One region of the Aquipseudomonas campi genome, then DNA from elsewhere that is predicted to be linked to it. Evidence: predicted binding sites of a transcription regulator. Region 1 holds the regulator's gene; each other region holds the start of a gene.
What was found. Region 1 encodes FliA, which starts transcription of late flagellar genes. Its sites were predicted from a motif close to CTAAAGTTTNNNNNNNNNNNGCCGNTAA; they were not measured.
Positions count from the first base shown of each region.

Region 1 (5,916 bases):
CGCCAGCGCTGCCAGCAACTCGGGGGAAGCCGGAGTGACAGTCGTGCGCTCGCGCACCTGGCTGAACATCTCGTTGACCGCATCCAGAGCCTGCAGCACCACGTCCATCAGTTCGGCAGTGACTCGCCGCTCACCCTTGCGCAGGATGTCGAAGACGTTTTCCGCGATGTGGCAGCACTCCACCAGCTCGTTCAGCTGAAGGAAACCTGCGCCCCCTTTGACCGTGTGAAAACCGCGGAAAATAGCATTGAGCAGATCCGTATCATCCGGTCGGCTTTCCAGCTCGACCAGCTGTTCGGACAGCAACTCAAGAATTTCGCCGGCCTCAACCAGGAAGTCCTGGAGGATTTCTTCATCGGCGTCGAAGCTCATCGGTGCGCTCCAAAGGCTCTGTTAGAGCCTTAAAATCCCAGGCTGGACAGCAGATCATCGACATCGTCCTGATTGGATGCGACGTCCTCACGCTTATCGGCATGAATCTGCGGACCTTCACCCCGGGAAGGCTCTTTTTGTTGTTCTTGCTCGGCGCGTAGCGCCTCGTGGTCATGCTGGATACCAGCAAACCGATCGACATGGCTGGCCATCAACACCAGCTTCAGCAGATTTCCTTCAACCTCGGTGACCAGTTGCGTCACGCGCTTGATCACTTGGCCGGTCAGGTCCTGATAGTCCTGCGCCAGCAAAATGTCGTTCAGGTAACCGGAGAGCTTCTGGCTGTCACGCTCGCTGTGAGCGAGGAACAGTTCGATACGTTTAGCCAACTCGCGGAAGGCATCGGCGCCCAGCTCGCGGCGCATGAACTTGCCCCAGTCGGCGCTGAGACTCTGCGCCTCGTCACCCAGGCCATTGACCAGCGGCGCGCTCTGCTCGACCAGATCCATGGTGCGGTTGGCCGCTTTCTCGGTCATCGTCACTACATAGGAGAGCCGTTCAGTAGCATCACTGATCTGCGAGATTTCCTGAGCGTGGGGATTACCGGGATCGATCTGAAAATTGACGATGGCGTTGTGCAATTCCCGCGTCAGCCGGCCAACTTCCTGATACAGGCCACGGTCGCGGGTCTGGTTGAGTTCGTGAATGAGTTGTACGGCTTCGCCAAAACGGCCTTTTTCCAGGCTGTCGACAAGTTGCGTTGCATGCATCTTCAGGGTCGATTCAAGCTCGCCCAGGGAGTCATCGTGTGCCATAGCGCCCTCGTGGCGAACATCAGCCATTAACCCGCTCGAAGATCTTTTCGATCTTCTCCTTCAGCACCTGAGCCGTGAACGGCTTGACCACGTAGCCATTCACCCCGGCCTGCGCGGCCTCGATGATCTGGTCACGCTTGGCCTCGGCCGTCACCATCAGCACCGGCAGGGTTTTCAGGCGATCGTCGGCACGCACCGCGCGCAACAGGTCGATGCCGGTCATGCCGGGCATGTTCCAGTCGGTCACCAGAAAGTCGAAGCTGCCACTCTGCAGCATCGGCAATGCGGTCACCCCGTCATCCGCCTCGGCGGTATTGGTAAATCCCAAATCACGCAAGAGGTTCTTGATGATCCGTCGCATCGTCGAGAAGTCATCAACGATGAGGATTTTCATGTTCTTGTCCAAGTCGACCTCCGTACAGTCTTAAACGTCACCGGCCCCCGGAGACGCCGCAATCATGAAACCGGTAGCCCTTCAGCTGGCCCGCCACTCACCCAGACGCGCACGCAAACGTGCGGCGCACTGGCTGTGCAGTTGACTGACACGGGACTCACTGACTCCCAGGACCTCACCGATTTCCTTGAGATTCAGTTCTTCGTCGTAGTACAGCGCCAAAACCAGGCGTTCGCGCTCCGGCAAGTTGGCGATGGCTTCAGCCAGCGCCGACTGGAAGCGCTCGTCTTCCAGCTCATGCAGGGGTTCGGTCTGGGTGCTCCCGGTGTCTTCATGCATGCCGCCATGTTCACCGTCCTGCATCAGGTCGTCGAAACTGAACAGGCGGCTGCCCAAAGTGTCGCCAAGAATGCCGTAGTAATCCTCGAGACTCAATTGGAGTTCGGCCGCAACCTCTTGATCTTTAGCGTCTCGACCCGTGCGGGCTTCAATCTTTCTGATTGCGTCGCTGACCATGCGGGTGTTGCGGTGTACCGAGCGCGGTGCCCAGTCGCCCTTGCGCACCTCGTCGAGCATGGCGCCACGGATGCGGATACCGGCGTAGGTTTCGAAACTGGCGCCCTTGCCTCCGTCATATTTCTTCGAGGCTTCGAGCAGGCCGATCATGCCGGCCTGGATCAGATCATCCACCTGAACACTGGCCGGTAGCCGTGCCAGCAGATGGTAGGCAATACGCTTGACCAGCGGCCCGTAGCGCTCAATCAGCTGGTGCTGGGAATCCTGCGCCTGCGCCTTGTTGTACATACGGAGTCCACTGGCTGCTGCTGTCATACCGCCGTTCCCGCGATCGGTTGCTGCACCAAACGTTCGACGAAAAACTCCAGATGGCCGCGCGGGTTGGCCGGTAAGGGCCACGTGTCGACTTTCTGGGCGATCGCCTTGAACGCCAGTGCGCACTTCGAGCGCGGGAAAGCTTCATAGACCGCGCGCTGCTTCTGCACGGCCTTGCGGACTGACTCGTCGTACGGCACGGCACCCACGTATTGCAGGGCCACATCGAGGAAACGGTCAGTCACTTTAGTCAGCTTAGCAAAGAGGTTGCGACCTTCCTGCGGGCTGTGGGCCATATTGGCCAGAACACGGAACCGACTCATGCCGTAATCGCGGTTGAGCAGCTTGATCAGGGCATAGGCGTCGGTGATCGAGGTCGGTTCATCGCAGACCACGACTATCACTTCCTGGGCGGCGCGAACGAAGCTGACCACGCCATCACCGATGCCGGCAGCGGTATCGATCACCAGCACGTCGAGGTTGTCGCTGATGTCGCTGAAGGCCTGGATCAGGCCGGCATGCTGCATGGGCGTCAGTTGCACCATGCTCTGCGTGCCGGAAGCGGCCGGCACCACACGAATGCCGCCGGGCCCCGGGATTAGTACGTCCTTGAGGTCGCACTCGCCGGATATCACGTCGGCCAGGGTGCGCTTGGCCGTGAGGCCAAGCAGCACATCGACGTTGGCCAGGCCGAGGTCGGCGTCCATCAGCATGACCCGACGGCCGAGATCGGCCAGCGCCAGTGACAGATTCACCGACACGTTGGTCTTGCCGACGCCACCTTTGCCGCCGGTCACTGCAATCACCTGTACGGGATGCAAACTACCCATGTTTTCTACACACCTTGTCTTGCCTGGACTGGGCTGATCGGGCAACTACACCGACCTTTCCTCAACACTAGATCGCCTTGACCGCTACTGCCTGCCCTAACCCGCCCGCCTGGCCGGATTGTGGTACAGACCGGCGAATACATCTGCCATGGCTTCTTCGCTCGGATCTTCCGTGGTTTGCAGGCTGACGGCGCGACTCACCAACTGGTGGCTGCGCGGCACCTGCACATCGTCCGGAATCTTCGGCCCATCAGTCAGATAGGCTACCGGTAGATGCTGGCTGATAGCCAGCCCTAAAACTTCGCCAAGGCTGGTGGCTTCATCCAGTTTACTCAGGATGCAACCGGACAGACCGCAGCGCTTATAACTATGGTAGGCCGCCTTGAGCACTTGGCTCTGGCTGGTGGCGGCCAGCACCAGGTAATTTTTGGCATTCACGCCGCGCCCTGCGAGGCTTTCCAGCTGCATGCGCAGAGCCGGATCGTTGGCTGGCAGGCCGGCGGTATCGATCAGCACCACGCGCTTGCGCGCCAGCGGTGCCAGAGCTTGAACCAGCGACTGGCCCGGATCGACCTGAGTCACCGACACATTGAGGATACGCCCGAGAGTCTTCAGCTGCTCCTGGGCACCGATGCGGAAGCTGTCCATACTCACCAGGGCAATGCTCTGCGAGCCGTATTTGAGTACGTAGCGCGCCGCCAGCTTGGCCAGGGTGGTGGTCTTGCCCATGCCGGCCGGGCCAACCAGGGCGATCACCCCACCCTCTTCCAACGGCTCGACTTTCGGCGTCTTGATCGCGTGGGCCAGATGCGCCAGCAGCATGCGCCAGGCCTGGCGCGGTTCGGCCACCTTGCCGACACGTTCCAGCAGCGCCTTGGACAGCTCAGCGGACAGGCCCATGCGCTGCAGGCGACGCCACAGATTGGCCTGTTGCGGCTTGCGGGTCTGCAGCTGGCCCCAGGCAATCGAGCCCAGCTGCACTTCGATCAGTTCACGCAGGCCATGCAGCTCAAAGCGCATGGCATCGATGGCGCCCTGGTCGGCGCTCGGGCGAGCAGCCACGGGGGCCGCCTGCGGGGCTGCCGGGCGCTGCGGTTTGACCATCGAGGCCGGCAGCTCCGGGGCAATGATCGATTCGTTGGCGAACAGCTGGCGATCCTTGCGCTCATCGGCACTCGCCCGGCTGCTCAGGTCGGCCTGGGCAGTGGCGATCTTCGCCTGGGTCTTGCGCAGCTCGGCTTCCAGCGCCGGGTTGGGCTGGCGCACCGGCTCGGCCGGCAGCTGATAGTCCAGCGCGGCAGTCAGCTCGACACCGCCGGCCACCCGACGGTTGCCGATGATGGCAGCGTCGGCGCCCAGCTCATCGCGCACCAGTTTCATGGCTTGACGCATATCGGCGGCGAAGAAGCGTTTGACTTGCATGGCTTAGAACCCTCAGTTCTGGCCGACCGTGGCAACGATCGTGACCTGCTTGTTATCCGGTATTTCCTGATAAGCCAGGACATGCATGCTGGGTACCGCGAGCCGCGCAAAACGCGAGAGCATCGCCCGAACCGGGCCGGCTACCAGCAGGATCACCGGTTTGCCGAGCATTTCCTGGCGCTGCGCCGCTTCCACCAGGGAGCGTTGCAGCTTTTCGGCCATGCCAGGTTCGAGGAGGATGCCATCCTCGGAGCCCTGACCGGCCTTCTGCAGGCTATTGAGCAATATCTGTTCCAACCTGGGTTCCAGAGTGATCACAGGCAGCTCGGGCTCTAGTCCCACAACGCTTTGCACGATTGCACGAGCCAGCGCGACACGCACCGCGACGACCATCGCGGCGGGATCTTGACTCTTTGGCGCCACATTGGCGATGGCTTCGGCGATGGTGCGAATGTCGCGTACCGGCACCTGCTCCTGCAGCAAAGCCTGCAACACTTTAAGCAGGGTCGACAGCGACACCAGGCCCGGCACCAGCTCTTCGGCCAACTTCGGCGAGCTCTTGGCCAGCAGCTGCAGCAGCTGCTGCACTTCCTCATGACCGAGCAGTTCGTGGGCGTGCTTGTGCAGCACCTGGTTGAGGTGCGTGGCGACTACGGTACTGGCGTCGACCACCGTGTAGCCAAGCGATTGCGCCTGGTCGCGCTGGGTCGGGTCGATCCACACCGCCTCCAGGCCGAACGCCGGGTCCTTGGCGGCAATGCCGTTGAGGGTGCCGAACACCTGCCCCGGGTTGATCGCCAGTTCGCGTTCCGGGTACACCTCGGCTTCGGCCACGCTGACGCCCATCAGGGTCAAACGGTAGGCATTCGGCAGCAGGTCGAGGTTGTCGCGGATATGCACCGAGGGCATCAGAAAGCCCATCTCCTGGGAGAGCTTCTTGCGCACCCCCTTGATCCGCGCCAGCAGCTGCCCGCCCTGGGCCCGATCGACCAGCGGGATCAGACGATAACCCACCTCCAGGCCGACCATGTCCACCGGGGTGACATCATCCCAGCCCAGCTCCTTGACCTCCGGGGAGCGCTGCGCCGGCAGCAGTTCCTGCTGGCGCTGGACTTCCTTGACCTCTTCTTCCTTGCCCTTGCGCTGCTTGTTGGCGATCCAGTAGGCAGCGCCAGCGGCCACCAGGCCGAGGCTGATGAAGGAGAAATGCGGCATGCCCGGCACCAGGCCCATGGCGATCATGATGGCCGCG
Region 1 covers NZ_CP053697.2:1,987,202-1,993,117, reverse strand. Annotated here, with positions in the region: gene HNE05_RS09220 (chemotaxis protein CheA) at 1-372, opposite strand, end outside; gene HNE05_RS09215 (protein phosphatase CheZ) at 402-1,187, opposite strand; gene HNE05_RS09210 (chemotaxis response regulator CheY) at 1,207-1,581, opposite strand; gene fliA (RNA polymerase sigma factor FliA) at 1,663-2,412, opposite strand; gene fleN (flagellar synthesis regulator FleN) at 2,409-3,242, opposite strand; gene flhF (flagellar biosynthesis GTPase FlhF) at 3,339-4,664, opposite strand; gene flhA (flagellar biosynthesis protein FlhA) at 4,677-5,916, opposite strand, start outside.

Region 2 (5,916 bases), 2.0 Mb from region 1:
ACTCCTTGTTCGAATAGAGCACGTCGAGACCGACACCCTGCAGGTAGTCACCCGCCCCCGAACCCTGATGACTGAGGATGCGCAGGCCACGCGCCTGCTCCAGGCTGTCCAGCTGCAGGTCGTCATCGGCCTTGGCGTACAGTCCCAGGCGCGAGATCAGCAGCGGACCGACCCAAGCGTAGTAGGGCTCGCGTTCCTGGCGGCGCTCGACCAGCAACACGCAACCGTTGGACTCCTGCTGGACCTTCACCAGGGCGCGCTGCAGCGGCAGAAAACTTAACTGGTAGGAGATGCCGGCACGCCGAAACAGCTCGCGGGTCAACTCGGGCACCAGCCCGGCACCCTGACCATCGAGGCTCTGCTGCACCAGCGGTGGCCGCTCCCAGGCAAACAGCTCGATCTCGGCGGCTGCGCTCGGCAGGCTGAGCAGGCTCAGCAACAACAGGCTAATCCCACGCACGCAAGGCCTCCTGGTACTTCAGGGTGCGGCCAGGCGGGCGCTCATCCGCCAGTTGCGGCCAGGGCGCGCCCGGCTGCGGCAACCAGTACTGCGCCCCGCGCGGTGGATTGAGCTGCGGTGCACAAGGGTTCTGCTGGCGCTGAGCCACAACCTGCAGGTGCTGGTCGAAGGCGACCGCCAGGTTGTGCAGCGCCTGCGCCGCGCTGAGCTTGCCGCTGATCGCCGGGTGCAGCTGACGCCACCACAGGCTGGCCATGCCGCTGTAGTCCGGCACATTGGCCCCGGTGGGGGTCCAGCGCCGCGCCGCGCGGCTGCGGTAGAACTCGACCAGGCCACCGAGGCGCGGCGCCTCGGCGAGCAGGGCCGGGGAGTCCAGGTCGGAGCGGCGGATCGGCGTCAGCCCGACCAGGGTCTTGCGCAGCGACACGCTTTTGGCGGTGACGAACTGGGCATACAGCCAAGCCGCCTGGCGCTGGCGCAGCGGCGTCGTGTTGAGCAGGGTCCAGGCGCCGACATCCTGATAGCCGGACTTCATGCCGTCCTGCCAGTAAGCGCCGCGCGGCGACGGCGCGACCCGCCATTTGGGCTTGCCTTCGCCATCCACCACCGGCGTACCGGGCTTGGTGTAGTCGGCGGTGAAAGCGGTGTACCAGAAGATCTGCTGGGCCACGTGGCCCTGGGCGGCGATATTGCCGGCCTGATTGAAGCTCATCTGCTGCGCCTCAGGCGGGGCATAGCGCTTGAGCCAGTCGACATACTGCTGCACCGCATAGACCGCCGCCGGGCTGTCCAGCGCGCCGCCACGGGCCATGCTGGCGCCCGCCGGGCGACAGCCTTCGACGCGAATACCCCAGTCGTCCACCGGCAGGCCGTTGGGTAAACCGAGGTCGGCCACCCCGGCCATGCCCAGCCAGGCATCGGACAGGCGCCAGCCCAGCGAGGGGTCGTAGCCACCGTAGTCCATGTGGCCATAGACGCGCTGGCCATCGATCTCGCCGACCTGCTCGGTGAAGAAGGCCGCGATGTCCTCATAGGCCGACCAGTTCTGCGGCACATCCAGCTCGTAGCCATAGCGCTCGCGAAATGCCTGGCGCAGTTCCGGGCGCTCGAACCAGTCCTGGCGATACCAGTAGAGATTGGCGAACTGCTGGTCCGGCAGTTGGTAGAGCTTGCCGTCCGGCGCGGTGACGAAGGGCAGGCCGATGAAATCGGCGAGGTCGAGGGTCGGTGAGGTGACGCTGGCGCCGGCGCCGGCGATGAAGTCGGAGAGCACCAGCACCTGGCCATCACGAAAGTGCTGACCGAGCAGGTCGCTGTCGCTGACATAGGCATCGTAGAGAGGCAGGCCGGTCTGCTGCTGGGTGCGCAGCTTGTTCACCACGTCGTCCTCGCCACTGATCTCGTGGATCACGCGAATACCGGTGAGCCTGCTGAACAACGGCGCCAGCACCGTCGCCTCGTACCAGTGGGTGGGGATGTGCTCGGCGATGACGCGCACCTGCACCCCCGCAAACGGCTTGCCCGCGGCGGCGAACCAGGCCAGCTCGGCGCGCTGCTCGGCGGCCGCCAGGGAGCTGGGTTGCAGCTCGGCGATGGCTTCCTGCAGGGGGTTGGCGGCGTGGGTCAGGGTACTGAACAGCAAGACGAGCCACATCACGGAGCGCATTCGTCTCTCCTTTTTCTTATCAGGCCATTCTAGTGCGGCATCTGCCGTTCGTCCCTCCAACCGCCCCAATACCGACGCAAATATGGCGATTTGCCCCAGTTGGCGGGCAGAAACGCGGTTTTCTGGCTATAGCAATACGGAGGTCGGCCGACAGTTAGGGCAGACCAGCATAAATACGCATGGTCAAACCATGACCAATAAGTGGCCTCTAGCTACTAACTGGCTTCCTGTACACTTCGCGCCCCCATTTGGGTACACCTGCCATGTTGAAGAATCTGTCGCTGACCCTGAAGTTGTCGCTGTTACCCGCCGTTGCCTTGTGCGGACTGTTGCTCTATGTGGGCTACAGCTCGTTGCAGCTGGCGGATAACGATGTGCGCCTGGTGACGCTGGAAACCCACAGTTTTCCTACCCTGGAGAAAGCCGACGCGGTGATCTTCCAGTTCTCGCGCCTGCCCGGCCTGTTCAACAACGCGGTGGCCGCCGGCGAGCTGGCGACCCTCGACGATGCGCGCAAGGTGCTCGCAGAAATCGCCAGCAAGCAGCAGGAGCTGCAGGGCCTGGCCAAGGACAACCCGACCCGCAGCGATGAACTGCAAGGTTGGCGCAGCGCCATCCAGCGCTATGCCGACAATGCCCTGGCCGCCTCCGAGCAACTGGTCAAGGGCAGCGCCAGCTTCGAGGACCTGCGCCCCAGCCTCGACCGCATGGCCACTGACCTGAGCCAGGCACAGCAGCTCGGCGACGTCTTCCGCGCCCATGCCTACGAAGACTTCCAGACCACCCTGGCGCAGGCGCGCACCGACAACGCCACCACCACCCGCGTCGGCTATGGCCTGTCGATCCTGCTGGTGGCGCTGGTCAGCATCGGCTCGGTACTGGTGATCCGCGGCATCATGGGCAACGTGCATGGCGTGATCGACTCGCTGAAAGCCATCGCCCGTGGCGAAGGCGACCTGACCCGGCGGGTCAATGTCGACTCGAATGACGAGATCGGCGAGATGATCCAGCTGTTCAACCGCTTCCTGGAAAAACTCCAGGGCACCATCCGCCAGACCATCGATGCCGCCAGCCCGCTGGGGCAGATGTCGCAGGAGCTGTATCAGCTGACCCAGGGCGCCAAGCAGAACGCCCAGTCGCAGCAGCACCACACCGACTCGATCGGCCGCGATATCCAGACCATGACCAGCAGCATTCAGGAAGTCGCCCACCGCTCCCAGCAGGCCTCCGAAGAAGCCAATGCCGCGGCCCGCCAGGCGGAAACCGCACGGCAGAATATCGGCAGCCTGTCGACCAGCATCAGCGACCTGGGCAGCAGCGTGATGAGCGCCGTGCAGGCCATGGAGCAACTCGAAGAAGAAACCCAGCAGGTCGGCTCGGTGCTCACCGTGATCCGCAGCATCGCCGAACAGACCAACCTGCTGGCGCTCAACGCCGCCATCGAAGCGGCCCGTGCCGGCGAGCAGGGCCGTGGTTTTGCCGTGGTCGCCGACGAGGTGCGCAACCTGGCGCAGAAGACCGCCGCCTCCACCGCCGAGATCCAGCAGATCATCCAGCGCCTGCAGAGCAGCGCCAACGGCGTGCTCAACGTGATGACCAGCAACGGCGAGAAGGCCCAGGCCAGCATCGAGCGCTCGGTACAGGCCACCCAGGTGCTCGAAGCGATTGCCCAGGCCGTCGGCCAGATCAACCAGCTCAACGCCGGCATCGCTCAGTTCACCCATGAGCAGATCGGCCTGTCGAGTTCGATCCAACAAGAAACCCAAGTGTTGCAGCAGGACGCACAAGCAACCGCACAGGGGGCCGAGGCCACTGCCCGTCTAGGCGAGCAACTGGTCAGCACAGGGGATCACCTGCGCGCGGCGACGGCCCAATTCCGCGTTTAATCCTTTCAACGGAGCATCACCGCATGACTACTGCCCGCGTCCTCGGCCTGGCCCTCTGCCTTGCCAGCACCTCGGCATTCGCGCTGGAACAAGGCGAAGCCCTCATCAACGGTTTCGGCACCGTCGGCATCACCCACCTGGGTGGCGAAGACGATGGCCGTGGCTACGGCATCTCCGGCCAGACCAACGACTCCTGGCGTGGCGACCAGCTGAGCAAGTTTGGCGCCCAGCTGACCTACGGCGTCACCGACACCGTCGGCCTGACCCTGCAGACCACCGCCAAGGCCTACAGCGACGAGTGGAAGGCCAACTTGGAGTGGGCCTACCTGTCCTGGCAGAGCACCGACAACCTGATGCTGCGTTTCGGCCGCCTGCGCACCCCGGTGTACATGTACTCCGAGAGCATCGACGTGGGCTTCGCCTACCCCTGGCTGCGCCTACCCGACGAGGTCTACAGCCAAGTCCAGCTGTCCAACTACGAAGGCGCCGACCTGGTTTACAACCTGCCGCTGTCCTTCGCCACCGTCTCGTTCCAGGTCGCTGGCGGCGCCGCCAAGAACCGTGACTACTATCTGTACGACGACGAGTTCGACATCGACTACGACAACGTCTTTGGCGCCAGCGTAAGCCTGGCCACCAACGACTACGGTACCTTGCGCGTCGGCTACACCGAAGCCGACATCGAAACCGACATCTCCGGCAGCTTCGTCGACATCTTCGGCAACCCGAGCTCGGCCACCCTGCTGGCGCTGGACAAGGACACCGGCAAGTTCACCTCCATCGGCTACCAGTACGACAACGGTACCTGGCTGACCGCCAACGAGTGGACCAGCCGCGTGATCGAGAACGACAACGCGCACAGCACCGACTCCTTCTACCTGATGGGTGGCCGCCGCTTCGGCGACTTCCTGACCCATGTCACCTATGCCCAGCTGGACGAGGATGATGGTCGCCAGAACTCCTGGACCCTCGGCCTGAACTACAACATCCTGCCGACCGTGGTGCTGAAGGGCGAATACAAGCGCGTGGACACCAACGGTGGCTACGACGGCGTGTTCGTGCGTGACGCCCAGGAGCTCTACGACAACACCGTCAACGAACGCACCAACGGCCTCCTCGGCGTGCCGGCCCGCAACTACGACGGCGATATCATCAGCGCCGGCGTCGACTTCGTATTCTGAGGAGCATGCACATGAAGCAGTCCATCCGCATTCTCCTGGCCGCCGCCAGCCTGGGCGCCGCTGCCCTGGCCCAGATCGGCATGGCCCAGGCCGAAGTTGCCGTGATCGTCAACGCCGGTTCCTCGGCTGCGCCGTCGCAGGCCGATGTCGCCAACATCTTCCTGGGCAAGAACAAGTCGCTGAAAGGCGTCGACCAGAAAGACTGGAACCCGACCAAGGAGAAGTTCTACGCCACGGTCACCAGCAAGAGTGAAGCGCAGCTGAAGTCCTACTGGTCCGGCCTGGTGTTCACCGGCAAGGGCCAGCCGCTGCCGAGCGTGGCCGGCGATGCCGAGGTGGTGGCCAAGGTCGCCGCCGAAGCCGATGCCATCGGCTATGTCGACAAGGCCGCGGTCACCGACCAGGTGAAAGTGCTGCTGACCCTGCCGTAAGACGGGGTCGTGGTGAAGAAGCCGACGGGGCAACCCGTCGGCTTTTTTATTGCCCGTTGATCAGGCGCCGCGCCACTCGCGCGCGGCCTGCAGGAGAAACTCGACGAATACCCGCACGCGGATCGGCACATGGCGGCCGTGGGGATAGAGCAAGGTAAACGGCCGCGAGCGCCCGGCAAAAGGCTGCAGCACTTCCACCAGCTCGCCACTGGCCAGCTGCCGCTCGACGATGAAGCGGTAGGTCTGGAACAGGCCGGCGCCGCTGCTGGCCAGGGTCACGCCGCCAAGCACA
Region 2 covers NZ_CP053697.2:4,005,049-4,010,964, forward strand. Annotated here, with positions in the region: gene HNE05_RS18435 (substrate-binding periplasmic protein) at 1-460, opposite strand, end outside; gene HNE05_RS18440 (ABC transporter substrate-binding protein) at 447-2,126, opposite strand; gene HNE05_RS18445 (methyl-accepting chemotaxis protein) at 2,390-4,012, shown strand; gene HNE05_RS18450 (hypothetical protein) at 4,036-5,193, shown strand; gene HNE05_RS18455 (phosphate ABC transporter substrate-binding protein) at 5,205-5,624, shown strand; gene HNE05_RS18460 (LysR family transcriptional regulator) at 5,685-5,916, opposite strand, start outside.
Region 2: HNE05_RS18445 (methyl-accepting chemotaxis protein) is a predicted target of FliA. The motif match lies at 2,253-2,280, and genes of this name have one in related genera.

Region 3 (5,916 bases), 1.5 Mb from region 1:
CATGCCCAGTGGCCAATTAGCGCTGAGCACGCCGAGGCCTGGCTGAGCTGCATGCAACAAGCCATCGCCGTGCAGGGCTACGCGCCCGATTTTGCCGACTATCTGCTGACCCAGCTGCGCGTGCCGGCGCAGCGCATCGTCCAGGCCAGTGCCGCGCGCCACGGCTGATTCGGCTACGAAGGCGGCTGAGCTAGAGCTGCAATTCAGTCCCCCGGCGTGCCTGCTCGCCACTGGCTATGGCGGTTTGCGCGCGGACGCAGCGCGGCCTGCTCACTGCATGCCGCTGGGCGCAGCGGCAGCCTGGATTACACTGCTGGTATCGCGCCGAAACCAGGCCTCGCCATGCTGATCCCGCTTGTCCAGCGTTATGCCCGTTCAGCCAGACTCGTTGGCCTGCTATCCACTGCGTGCGCGTTGTTCGCGCTGCTGCCGGCCGTGGCGCAGGAGTACCGCGTGGGGGTGGAGCAGGTCGATTACTACCCGATCTACTCGGTGGCCCCGCCGGACTACCAGTACCGGGGGTATGCCCGGGAGCTGCTGGATCTGTTTGCCGCTCACGAGAACATTCGCCTGCAGTACGTGGCATTGCCCGTGCGCCGGCTTTATCACTCGTACCTGGCTGGGCAACTGGATCTGGTGTTTCCGGATAACCCGCGCTGGAGCCACGCCGCACTACCGGTAAATGCCATCCATTACTCGCAGCCGGTGATCAAGTTTCAGGACGCCATGCTGGTAAAGCCGGAGCGGCTGGGGCAGCCGCGTGCCAGCTTCCGCAAGCTGGGCTTCGTGCGCGGTTTTACCCCCTGGAAGTTCCAGGCCGAAATTGCCGCCGGGCAGGTGGAAATCCATGAGGCGCCGAATCCGCAAGGACTGATCCACATGACCCTGGCCGGCTATATCGACGCGGCCAACATGGCGCAGCAGGTGGCGCACTATCACCTGGTCCGTCAGGGCCAGCCGACGGGGCTGGTGGTCGAGCCGGCACTGCTGCCGCTCAGCGACAGCTACTACCATCTGTCGAGCATCCGCCATCCCGAGCTGATCCGGCGTTTCGATGCCTTCTTGCGCAGCGAAGCGCTGGCGGTTGCCGCGCTGCAGGCCAAGTACGGTCTGTAATACCGCTCAGCGCGTCATCTTCTTCACGAACACCACGACGAACAGGGCCATGGTGAAGCTGCCGGCGAAGGCCTCCAAGGCGGCAATCGGGCGGGCCAGGCCGTGCGGTGTGATGTCGCCATAGCCCAGGGTGGTGAAGGTGACCACGCTGAAATACAGGCAGCCGGCCAGATCCGCCAGGTTGGCCAGCCAGCCGCGCTCCAGCGCCAGGCGCAGCGGCAGGTCACCGTGGCGCACGCCGACCAGGAAGTAGAGCAGGCCGCAGACGAAGATCAGGCCCAGGGAAAACAGCACCACATTCAGCGGCTTCTCGCCGTAGCCGCTGAACAGGTCGACCAGCCAGGACAGCAGGCGCTTGCCGGAGAAGCGCGGCATCTGCAGGCGGCGCATGACCATCTCGCGGTGGAAGAAGATCCCGGCCTGCTCGAACAGCCCGGCCTTCTCCAGGTGCAGGCGCAGGTTGCGGTAGGTTTCCTCGGCCTCCTCGAACAGCTGGCGGGCGGCGTCACTGTCGCCGGCACGCTGGCGTTCGCGGCCACGGCGCTCCTGCAGCAACTGGCGATCCCAGATCACATTGTCCAGGCGTGCACCGTCCAGGCGGATACCCAGCAGGTTGCAGTCGCGCAGGTCGGCGCAGTGCAGATTGGTGCCGCGCAGGTCGGCCTTCATCAGCGAGCTGCCACGCAGGTCTAGGGCAAACAGGTGGGCGTTCTGCAGATCGGCGCGGTACAGGTCGGTATCGTGTAGCTGGTAGCCGCTGCGACTGCCGTGGTTGACCAGGTCGATCCCCGCCAGCGCGGCGCGCTTGAGCTGGAAACCCCGCATCGGCTGGCCACTGCGCGCGCGGGCTTGCAGGGCGTCACCCAGGCTTTCGGCCAGGTGCGAGTCGGTTGCGCCATCGCGCCAGGCGTCGTCTTCGATCGGTTCCGCAGCCATGGGGCAATCCTCCGCTGTCTGCAGGCAAGCCTAGTTGCCCTGCGGACGAATGGCGGCTGCTCGGGCTAAAGAATCCTGCGCTACGGCCGATGTGCAGGTGTCAGCCCGAAATGGGTTGGCCGGCCTCGGCAAGGTAGCCGGCGCTGCTCAATGGACTGAATTTATGGCGTTGACCCTCAGCAATGCTTCCTCGCTCGGCATTCAGCGCAGCCTGAGTGAGACGTCGCGTGCGCTGGATGTCTCGATGCAGCGACTGTCCGCCGGTTATCGGATCAACAGCGCCAAGGACGATGCGGCCGGGCTGCAGATTGCCAACCGGCTGACCAGCCAGATCAGTGGCCTCGGTGTGGCCGTGCGCAACGCCAACGACGGCATTTCCCTGGCGCAGACCGCCGAGGGCGCGCTACAGCAGTCGACCACTATTCTCCAGCGCATGCGCGACCTGGCCCTGCAGGCGGCCAGCGGCTCGAATGGGCTCAGCGAACGCAGTGCCCTGCAGGAGGAAGTCGCGCAGCTGCAACAGGAGCTGACGCGCATCGCCGAGACCACCAGTTTCGCCGGGCGCAAGCTGCTCGACGGCAGCTTTGGCTCGCAGCTCTTCCAGGTCGGTGCCAACGCCTTCGAGACCATTGCCATTGGCCTCGGCAATTACCGCTCCGATACCCTTGGCAGCAACGTCCGCGACCTGGTCAATGGCACGCTCGGCGCCGCGACGGCGGATCAGCTCGGTGGCTTGCTGGAACAGGCCGGCACGTTGGCGGACAACGATGTCAGCAGCGAGCTGACTATTGCCGGCCGCGGCACGGCGACCTTCGATGTGGCCGGCTCGGCCAGCCAGGTGGCCCGGGCGATCAACCGGCAGAGTGAAACCACCGGCGTCACGGCCGATGCGCGAACGGTGCTGCAGCTGACATTCAGCGCCGACGACATCTACTCCTTCGAGCTGTATGGCCGCAACAGCGAGGCGGTAAGCATCCACGCCGAGGTCGAGGACGGTGATCTCGGCCTGATGGCCGAGGCGATCAACGCCCGGGCGACCACCACGGGCATCAGTGCGCGAGTCGAGGGCGACAAGCTGTGGCTGACCAGCGAGTCCGGTGACGACATCGCCATTGAGTCCTTCCTGTCGAATGCCACGGGCACCGCGCAAGCGCAGAACTTCGACTACCAAGGGCTCGAGGAACTGACGGTGGCGCTGGCGACCCTGGACGACGATTCGGCGCTGCGGGCCATTGGCGTGGTGCGTCTCACCAGTGCTGTGGCCTTCTCCAGCCAGGCCGCTGCGGCCACCCTCGACGGCAGTGTGACGTCGAATACCAGCAGCCTGGAGACGGTCGACGAACTGGATCTGCTGACGGATATCGGCGCGCAGATCGCCATCGGCGTGATCGACGGCGCGCTGATTGGCATCGACAGTAGCCGCGCCAATCTGGGGGCGATACAGAATCGCCTCGAATACACCATCGCCAACCTGGAGAACGTCGCGGAAAACCTCTCGGCGGCGCGCAGTCGCATCCGCGATACCGACTATGCGGCGGAAGTCTCGATTCTGGTCAAGAACCAGATCCTGCAGCAGGCCGCGACGGCCCTGCTGGCCCAGGCCAACCAGCGGCCGCAGGCCATTCTGAGCTTGCTGCAAGGACTCTGAACGGTTCTCTAGCCGCACACAGCGCATAGGCGTCGATGAGCTTGTACAGGAAGCTACGTACGCCGTCATTCAGGCTGGCCCTGCTCGTCGAAGAAGCTACCGGCGCCGCCCAGCTAGGCTCGCGGGCTCTTGCTGCGGTGAACGTCAGCCTAGTTGGGCGCAGCGGTAGTGCTGGACTGCTGTGGATGCAGGGTGGACAGCCCGCTCCTGGGTGTGTCTGATGAAAACCAGGCTGTCGGGATGGCGCAGACTGTCCCCTGGCAGGGGAAGGGCAGCCGGTTTTCCGCCGGGCCGTCGAGCAGTTGGTAGTGATACCAGGGCAGCAGGCCACGGCGCAGCGACAGGGTGTGGCAGGCACTGCTGTCGAAGGAGTAATAGGACAGCGCCTGGTTGTCGCCGTAGCGCAGCTGGTACTGCATGTAGGTGAAACCCTGTGTGGAGCTGTGGCGACTATGGATGGGGCCGCTGAATTCGGAGTTGCCCACGCAGTTGCTCACGGCTTCGCGGTGTACTTCCCCGGCCAGTTGCGCGTCGATGAACAGCAGCACGATCATCCCCATCAGAATGCGTGAAGCGTTGTGGGCGAAGAAGCGTAAGCGTGGGTGATCGAAGTGGGGCAGCAGGCAGAACACCAGGTAGCTGACAATCACCAGCCCACAGCCGAACTCACCCATGATGAAGTGATAGTTGAGCCAGTGCAGCAGGCGGGTGTCGTTCTGGCCGTCGACAATGACCACTCCCAGCAGGGGGATCAGCAGGAAGTTGCTGGCCACCCCGTCCTTGCCGCCACGCAGGCCGAGCCAGAGCAATTTGCCGAGGCCGTAGACGAAGATGCCGAAGAGCATGAACGGCAGCAGCGGTATGCCCAGAAAACCCGGTATGACCCAGACCTTGTCGCTGTCTGGTGCATTGTTTCCCTGTGGCATGCTGGCACTCCCTGTCCCTGACGGGCGCCGCTGGCGGATGCAGCAGGCGCGGCCGGCGATTGTAGGGCAAGCCGGTAGCCGGCAGAGCGACTCAGGTGGCAGCTTTGCCCTTTGACCGGCTCGGTCGCTGGTGCGGATCAGACCTGCACATGGCGCTCCACCCACAGCGCATAGGCGTCGATAAATTTCTGCAGGAAGCCACGCACGCCATCGTTGAGCTTGCCCTGCTCGTCGAAGAAGCTGCCGGCGCCGCCCAGGTAGGCTTCCGGCTGCTGCAGCACCGGCACGTCGAGAAATACCAGGGACTGACGCAGGTGGTGGTTGGCGCCAAAGCCGCCGACCGCGCCCGGCGAGGCGCTGAGCACGGCCCCCGGTTTGCCGCTGAACACGCTCTGGCCATAGGGCCGCGAGCCGACATCGATGGCGTTCTTCAGCGGCGCTGGCACCGAGCGGTTGTATTCCGGGGTGACGAACAGCAGCGCATCGGCGCTGTTCACCTGCTGGCGGAAGCGGGTGTAGGGCAACGGTGGCGGGCTGACGTCGATGTCTTCGTTGTACAGCGGCAAGTCGCCGATCTCGACGATGTTCAGCTGCAGCGAAGGCGGTGCCAGTTCGGCCAGGGCCATGGCCAGCTTGCGATTGATCGAGGCCTTGCGCAGGCTGCCGACGAGGACGGCGACCTTGTATAGCGTGCTCATGGGGTTTTCTCGCGGCTAGTGGGTTGAGCAGGAACTATAGACGCGCCAGTTCAAGGCCCATCTGCCACTGACGTATTGGCAACGCCCAGGGCTATGGCTACTCTGCAGCGGCCGGCGGAGTTTGCCGGCGTCAACCACTCCTCAAGGATGAAACCATGCAGACAAAGCAACTGCTTGCTTGTGCATCGCTGTGCCTCGCCAGTTCCCTCGCTCATTCGGCCGTTCTCTACGACGTCAACTTCCCTTCGCCACCGCATGTCGATGGCCAGCCGATCCTCATTGACGGTACACCCAATACACCGTCGCGGCAGAACATGGGGTCGGTGCAGATGGTCAGCAACTTTGCCGGCCAGCCGGGCAACTGGGGGGTGTTCAACCAGCCCAGTTGCGGCGCTTCCTATGACCAGATCGAGTTTTTTCTGCCGGCAGGGCAGCAGAAAATTTATCTGAGCTACGACGTACAGACGTCCTCATTGAATAACAGCGATAGCGCTTTCAGCATTTCGCTGGATAGCAAGGACTATGGCGCTCGTTCGTTGAACTTCCATGGCGGCGGGAACGACATCTATCTGTTTAATGTCGGAGGCAAAAG
Region 3 covers NZ_CP053697.2:470,158-476,073, forward strand. Annotated here, with positions in the region: gene HNE05_RS02020 (group II truncated hemoglobin) at 1-168, shown strand, start outside; gene HNE05_RS02025 (substrate-binding periplasmic protein) at 343-1,116, shown strand; gene HNE05_RS02030 (ion channel) at 1,123-2,052, opposite strand; gene HNE05_RS02035 (flagellin N-terminal helical domain-containing protein) at 2,216-3,700, shown strand; gene HNE05_RS02040 (hypothetical protein) at 3,850-4,626, opposite strand; gene HNE05_RS02045 (NADPH-dependent FMN reductase) at 4,764-5,324, opposite strand; gene HNE05_RS02050 (RbmA family biofilm matrix protein) at 5,480-5,916, shown strand, end outside.
Region 3: HNE05_RS02035 (flagellin N-terminal helical domain-containing protein) is a predicted target of FliA. The motif match lies at 2,118-2,145, and genes of this name have one in related genera.

Region 4 (5,916 bases), 1.8 Mb from region 1:
GGATTGCTGGCGGGTTGCTGCGGGGCCAGTGCCGCCGGATAGCGGCGCCAGGGAAACAGGCAGTTGAACAGTACGGCGACCAGCAGGATCACCGCGACATTGAGCAGAACCGGGCTGAGCACGAAGGCGAAACCCAGGTCATGGATTGCCGTACCACCGACGACCGCGCTGAGTGCCGTGGCGCCACCCGGTGGATGGATGCAGCGTGTGTACTGCATGGCCAGGATGGCCAGGGCCACGGCCAGCGCAGGAGTGAAGGGCGAGCCCGGCAGCAGTTTCTGGCAGATCACCCCGATCAGTGCCGACAGGCCATGTCCGCCAATCACCGCCCAGGGTTGCGACAGGGCGCCGTGTGGCACTACGAACAACAGCACGGCGCTGGCGCCCATCGAGGCGACCACCCAGAAAGCCGCTTCGCTGGGCAGCAGCCAGTGGGTGACTGCGTAGATCAGGCTAATGCCGACGAAGGCACCCAGGGTCGCCAGGTACTTTTCCAGGTGGCTGGTGGCATCCGTGCCCCAGCCCAGCAGACGCAGGCAGCGTTGCCAGAAACCGCTGTGCATGGCCAGGGGTTAGCTGCGTGGGTGCGCCAGCGCCTGGCCCATGCGCACCGGGCTGCCGGCGATCAGGCCCTCGGCCCACTGCACTTGTTGCGGGCCAAACAGCACGATGGCGGTGGAACCAAGCTTGAAGCGGCCCAGTTCGCCGCCCTTGATCAGTTCGATGGCGGCGCGCGCGGTTTCATCGTAACGGATGGTTTTCAGCTCGCGCTTCGGCGGGGTGATCAGCCCGGCCCACACCGTTTCGATGCTGGCGACGATCATGGCGCCGACCAGTACCACGGCCATTGGTCCGCGCTCGGTGTCGAACAGGCAGACCACGCGCTCGTTACGGGCGAACAGCTCGGGGACGTTTTCCGCGGTGGTCTGGTTGACCGAGAACAATCGGCCGGGCACATAGACCATTTCCTTCAGCGTGCCGCCCAGGGGCATGTGCACGCGGTGGTAGTCCTTGGGCGACAGGTAGATGGTGGCAAAGTCGCCGCCCATGAACGGTGCGGCGCGCTCGGCATCGCCACCGAGCAGTTCCAGCACGCTGTAGCTGTGGCCCTTGGCCTGGAAGATGCGGCCCTGTTCGATCGGGCCGAGCTGGCTGACCGCGCCGTCGGCCGGGCAGAGGGTGGCGCCCGGCGTTGCATCCAGCGGGCGGGCGCCGTCTTTCAGGGCGCGGGTGAAAAAGGCGTTGAAGTGTTCGTAGGCAGTCAGGTCTTCGACCTGGGCCTCGCTCATGTTGACCTGGTACTGCTTGGCGAACCAGCCGATCAGGCGATCCTTGAACCAGGCGGCGCGGCATTCGGCGGCGCAGCCGATCAGGCGCGACAGCAGGTGGTGTGGCAGCAGGTATTGGCTGAGGATGAACAGGCGCTGTTTCATGGGGATTCCTTGAAGGGTGGCAAGCCATTGCGCATCTGGCCGCCGTACGGCAGATCCGCGAAGTAGAGGGTTAACGCTCGACCGGTGTGTCGGGATGGTTGCCCCATTCCGACCAGGAGCCGGCATAGGCCTTGACCCGTGGGTAGCCGAGCGCCTTGGCGGCGAGATAGGTGAAGCCGGAGCGGCGGTGGGTCTGGCAGTGGGTGATCACTTCCTTGTCGGTCGTGATGCCCAGATCGGCCAGTACCTGCGCCAGGTCGCTGCGGATGCGCAGGCCGTGCTGGGCGTCCATGCCAGCGGTCCATTCGAAATTGATCGCCCCGGGAATATGCCCGTCCTTGGCGGCGAGGACTTTTTCGCCGCTGAACTCGGCCGGCGAGCGTGCGTCCCAGATCGCCAAGTCGGCCGCACCTAGGCGGCTCAGCAGGTATTCGCGGGAGGCCGTGGGCTCGTCATGCAGACTGAGCACCGGCGTGCCACTGGCGCTGGCAGTTGGCTCCGGGGTGACGTCGCGACCTTCGCTCAGCCAGGCCTGCAAACCGCCATTGAGGTAGTGGTAGCGAGCATGGCCGATCACGTCGAGCAGCCAGATGAAGCGCCCGGCCCAGCCACCACCCTCGTCGTCATAGACCACGTAGACCGCATCCGCGCGATGGCCCAACTCACCGAACAGGGCTTCCAGCTGGGTCTTTTCCGGCAGTAGGCCCGGCGCCGGCGGTTGGCCCAGCTGGGTGCGCTTGCTGTCGACCCAGTGTGCTCCGGCAATGTGCCCTTGTGCGTAACGGGCGGCGGTGCTGAGGTCGACCAGAATCAGTTCGGGTGCTTGCAGGCGGTCGGCCAGCTCGGCTGGTTCGATCACCAGCGGCAGGGAGGAAAAGGCAGACATGCAGGGCCTCGGGGTCGGTCAAAGGGCGCAATTGTAGCGGAAGACCAGGCGCCGCGGCGGGCAAAGCTGTCCCGATAACGTGGTAGGGCCGACAGTCAGGAGGTGGTAAACCGGTTCTAAGCGCCGCGGCGGGCAAAGCTGGTCAGGGCCCGTTCGATGCACTGGGCCGTCTTGCTGAAGACCTGCAGCTGGCCGTCGCTGATCGCGCCGCCGTTCTGGTCGGCGATCAGCAGCATCACTACCCGGCCATTGCTGGCCAGCGAGCGCAGCAGCAGGTGTTCGCCGGCGAACAGGGCCTTCAGGCTACCCGGCAGCAGCGCAGAGAATTGCGCCATGTTGGCGGGGCTCAGGCGCAGCTGTCCGGGCTGGGCGAGTAGGCGTTTGAGCACCTGGCTGTGCGCCGGTTCGAGGCGCAGTTGCCCGGCCTCCAGCGGCAGGCCCGCCGCCTGCTGGGTGATCAGGCGCGTGTGAGTGCGATCGGCCAGCAATAACAGCACGCGCGGGAAGCCGCTGGCGAGCAGGGCGGCGCGGGCACAATCGGTCAGCTGCAGGGTGTTGGCAAAGGACGAGGGGGTGGCCAGCAGGCGGGCACACTGGGTCTTCCACTCGTTCGGCTCGCTTTTGACGACAGCAGGGGGCGACTTCAACTGCAGGCGGCAGGCATTCCACGGCCACAGCAGTGCTTCGGCCGGATGCCAGAGATCAGCTTGGGCATGTTGCCAGGCGCTCTGCACGGCTTGCTGATGCACCAGTTGTTGTACTTCACCCAGCGTGCTGTGCAGGTACAGGCCGGTCAGGCGTTGCCAGCGCTGGCTATGCTGGCAGCTCCAGTTGTGGTGGGCAGACAGGGCCAGGCCGTTGGCCAGCAGGATGCTGTTGCCGGGCTGGGTCAGCCAGCGGCGCAGGTGCGGGTCGGCGTCGAGCATCTGTTGCTGGTGCAGGGGATGTTCATTGTCGTGGGCGATATGCAGTGCCTTGACCAGCAGGCGGCGATCCTCGACCAGCAGGCGATAGCCCTGCACGATCCAGTCTGGCAGGCGCCAGTGGCGGGCCAGCGCCAGGCACAGCTGCAGCAGCGGGACACCGAGCAGTTCGCGCTCGACGCGCGCCGCCGGCTCACCTTTGCCGAGCACCCGCTGTTCCCATTCGTTGAACAGCTGTGGGTGGTTGTATACCAGTGGCCACAACGGGGCGAAGAACAGCAGGCTGCCCCAGTGGATCTCCTGCCGCAGGCGTGCCAGGCGATTGGCGAACAGGCCATTGGCCTGTTGCGCGGCATGCAGGCTGATCAGTTGCAGCTGGCGCAGCTCACGCGGAATCTGTGCCACATCCAGTGCCGGAATCTGGTTCAGCAGGGCTTCGGTGCGGCTCAGGCCCAGGCGGGTGAGCGCCTGTTCCAGGCTTTCGGCCGGCTCGCTGAGGCTGCTGCCTTTGCGGTTGGCTTCGCGGATCAGGGTCAGGGCAATGGCTGGGCTATCCTGCATCAGCTCGGCGATTTCACGCAGCGAGCGGCGGCTGTCGAGCAAGGCTTTGCGCACGCGCTCGTGCTGTTCGCTGGCAACGGGTAGGCGAGCGCCGTCGAGCTGCTTGAGCCAGGCGTCGAGCGTTTGTGGAACGGGCTTTTGAGTGGGCATGCAGGTTGAGCCAAACTGGCTTTTCGCCTTTACTGCCTATAGTCTGGCGCAATACTTCCGATAAATAGAAGGGTTGTTTTACAGAACCCTTACGACTCACCTTTCAAGCTCATTTCCCCTATGGCAAAAATCCTCGGCATTTTGGTCGTACTCGGCAGCGTGCTCGGCGGCTTCATTCTGTCGGGCGGTAAGTTCATGGCGCTGATCCACCCCTTCGAGGTGATGATCATTGGCGGTGCAGCATTGGGTGCCTTTCTCCAGGCCAACCCCGGCAGCACCTTCATGCATGTGTTCAAGAAGTCGCTGAAGATGTTCAGCTCGCGCTTCACCCACACCTTCTATCTGGAGGTGCTGAAGCTGCTCTACGAGATCCTCAACAAGAGCCGTCGCGAAGGCATGATGGCCATCGAGGCGGATGTCGAGGAGCCCAACGCCAGCCCGATCTTCAGCAAGTACCCGGCCGTGCTCAAGGATGCGCATATGACGGCGTTCATCTGCGACTACCTGCGCATCATGTCCTCCGGCAACATGGCCCCGCATGAGCTGGAAGGCCTGTTCGACATGGAGCTCAATGGGCTCAAGGAAGAACTCGAACATCCCTCCCACGCCGTGGCTAAGGTGGCGGACGGCATGCCGGCCATGGGTATCGTCGCCGCGGTACTGGGTATCGTGATCACCATGTCGATCCTCGCTTCCGCGGACAACGCGCAGATCGGTGAAAAGGTGGGTACCGCACTGGTGGGTACCTTCCTCGGCATTCTCGCCTCCTACGGTTTCTTCGGCCCGCTGGCCGATGCCCTGGGGCACGATGCCAAGGAAGAGCTGAACCTTTACGAAGCGATCAAGGCAACCCTGGTGGCCTCGGCTTCCGGCATGCCGCCCACGCTGGCCGTGGAGTTCGGGCGCAAGGTGCTGTTTCCCGCGCATCGGCCGAGCTTCAGCGAGCTCGAACAGGCCATGCGCGGTAGCTAAGGGCCATGGAAAACAACCAGCCAATCATCGTCAAGCGGGTCAAGAAGGTCGCCGGCGGCCACCATGGTGGTGCCTGGAAGATTGCCTTTGCCGACTTTGCCACCGCGATGATGGCGTTTTTCCTGGTGATGTGGCTGATGAGCTCGGCTACGCCCGAACAGAAACGGGCGATTTCCGGCTACTTCCAGGACCCTATCGGCTTCACCGAAAGCGCCAGTCCTTACGTCATCGACCTCGGTGGTACGCCGACTCCGGCGCCGGATCGCACGCTCAATCCCGAGATGAAAGATGCCCCGGATGCTCTGGAGTCCACGGTGGATACCGAGGACACGCCTGAGGAGCTGGAGATCAAGCAGGCTGAGCAACTGGCCGAGCAGGTCGAGCAGGAGCGTCTGGAGATGCTGCTGCAGGAGTTGCAGACCAAGGTCGACGAGAATCCGCAGCTGCAGAAATTCAAGGACCAGATCCTCTTCGAGATCACCCAGGATGGCCTGCGTATCCAGATCATGGATGCCGAGAACCGGCCGATGTTCGCCCTCGGCAGCGCGCGCTTGCAGCCGTATTTCGAGGACATCCTGCTGATCCTCGCCGAGACCATCAAGGCGGTGCCGAACAAGATCAGCGTCAGCGGTCACACCGATGCCAAGCCCTTTGCCGGCGAAGGCGATTTCGGCAACTGGGAACTGTCGGCCAACCGTGCCAACGCCGCGCGCCGCACCCTGGTCGCCGGTGGCTATCCGGACGAGCGCGTCGCGCGGGTGGTGGGGTACGCCTCGTCAGCCTTGTTCGACCGCAATGATCCGTTCAATTCGGTCAACCGGCGCATCGATATCATCGTGCTGACCAAGAAGGCCCAGCGTGCTATCGAGGGTGAGCAGGACGGTGATGGTGAGGTCGCCCCGCCGGCCGATGCCCTGCCGGATCCGGGAATTGCTCCCTTCGGTGCCGAGCCGCCCGCGGCGGATGCGCCGGTGCCGGCGCCTGAGCTGCG
Region 4 covers NZ_CP053697.2:3,815,044-3,820,959, reverse strand. Annotated here, with positions in the region: gene HNE05_RS17640 (HPP family protein) at 1-563, opposite strand, end outside; gene asd (archaetidylserine decarboxylase) at 573-1,433, opposite strand; gene HNE05_RS17630 (rhodanese-like domain-containing protein) at 1,504-2,319, opposite strand; gene HNE05_RS17625 (HDOD domain-containing protein) at 2,436-3,953, opposite strand; gene motA (flagellar motor stator protein MotA) at 4,074-4,925, shown strand; gene motB (flagellar motor protein MotB) at 4,931-5,916, shown strand, end outside.
Region 4: motA (flagellar motor stator protein MotA) is a predicted target of FliA. The motif match lies at 3,990-4,017, and genes of this name have one in related genera.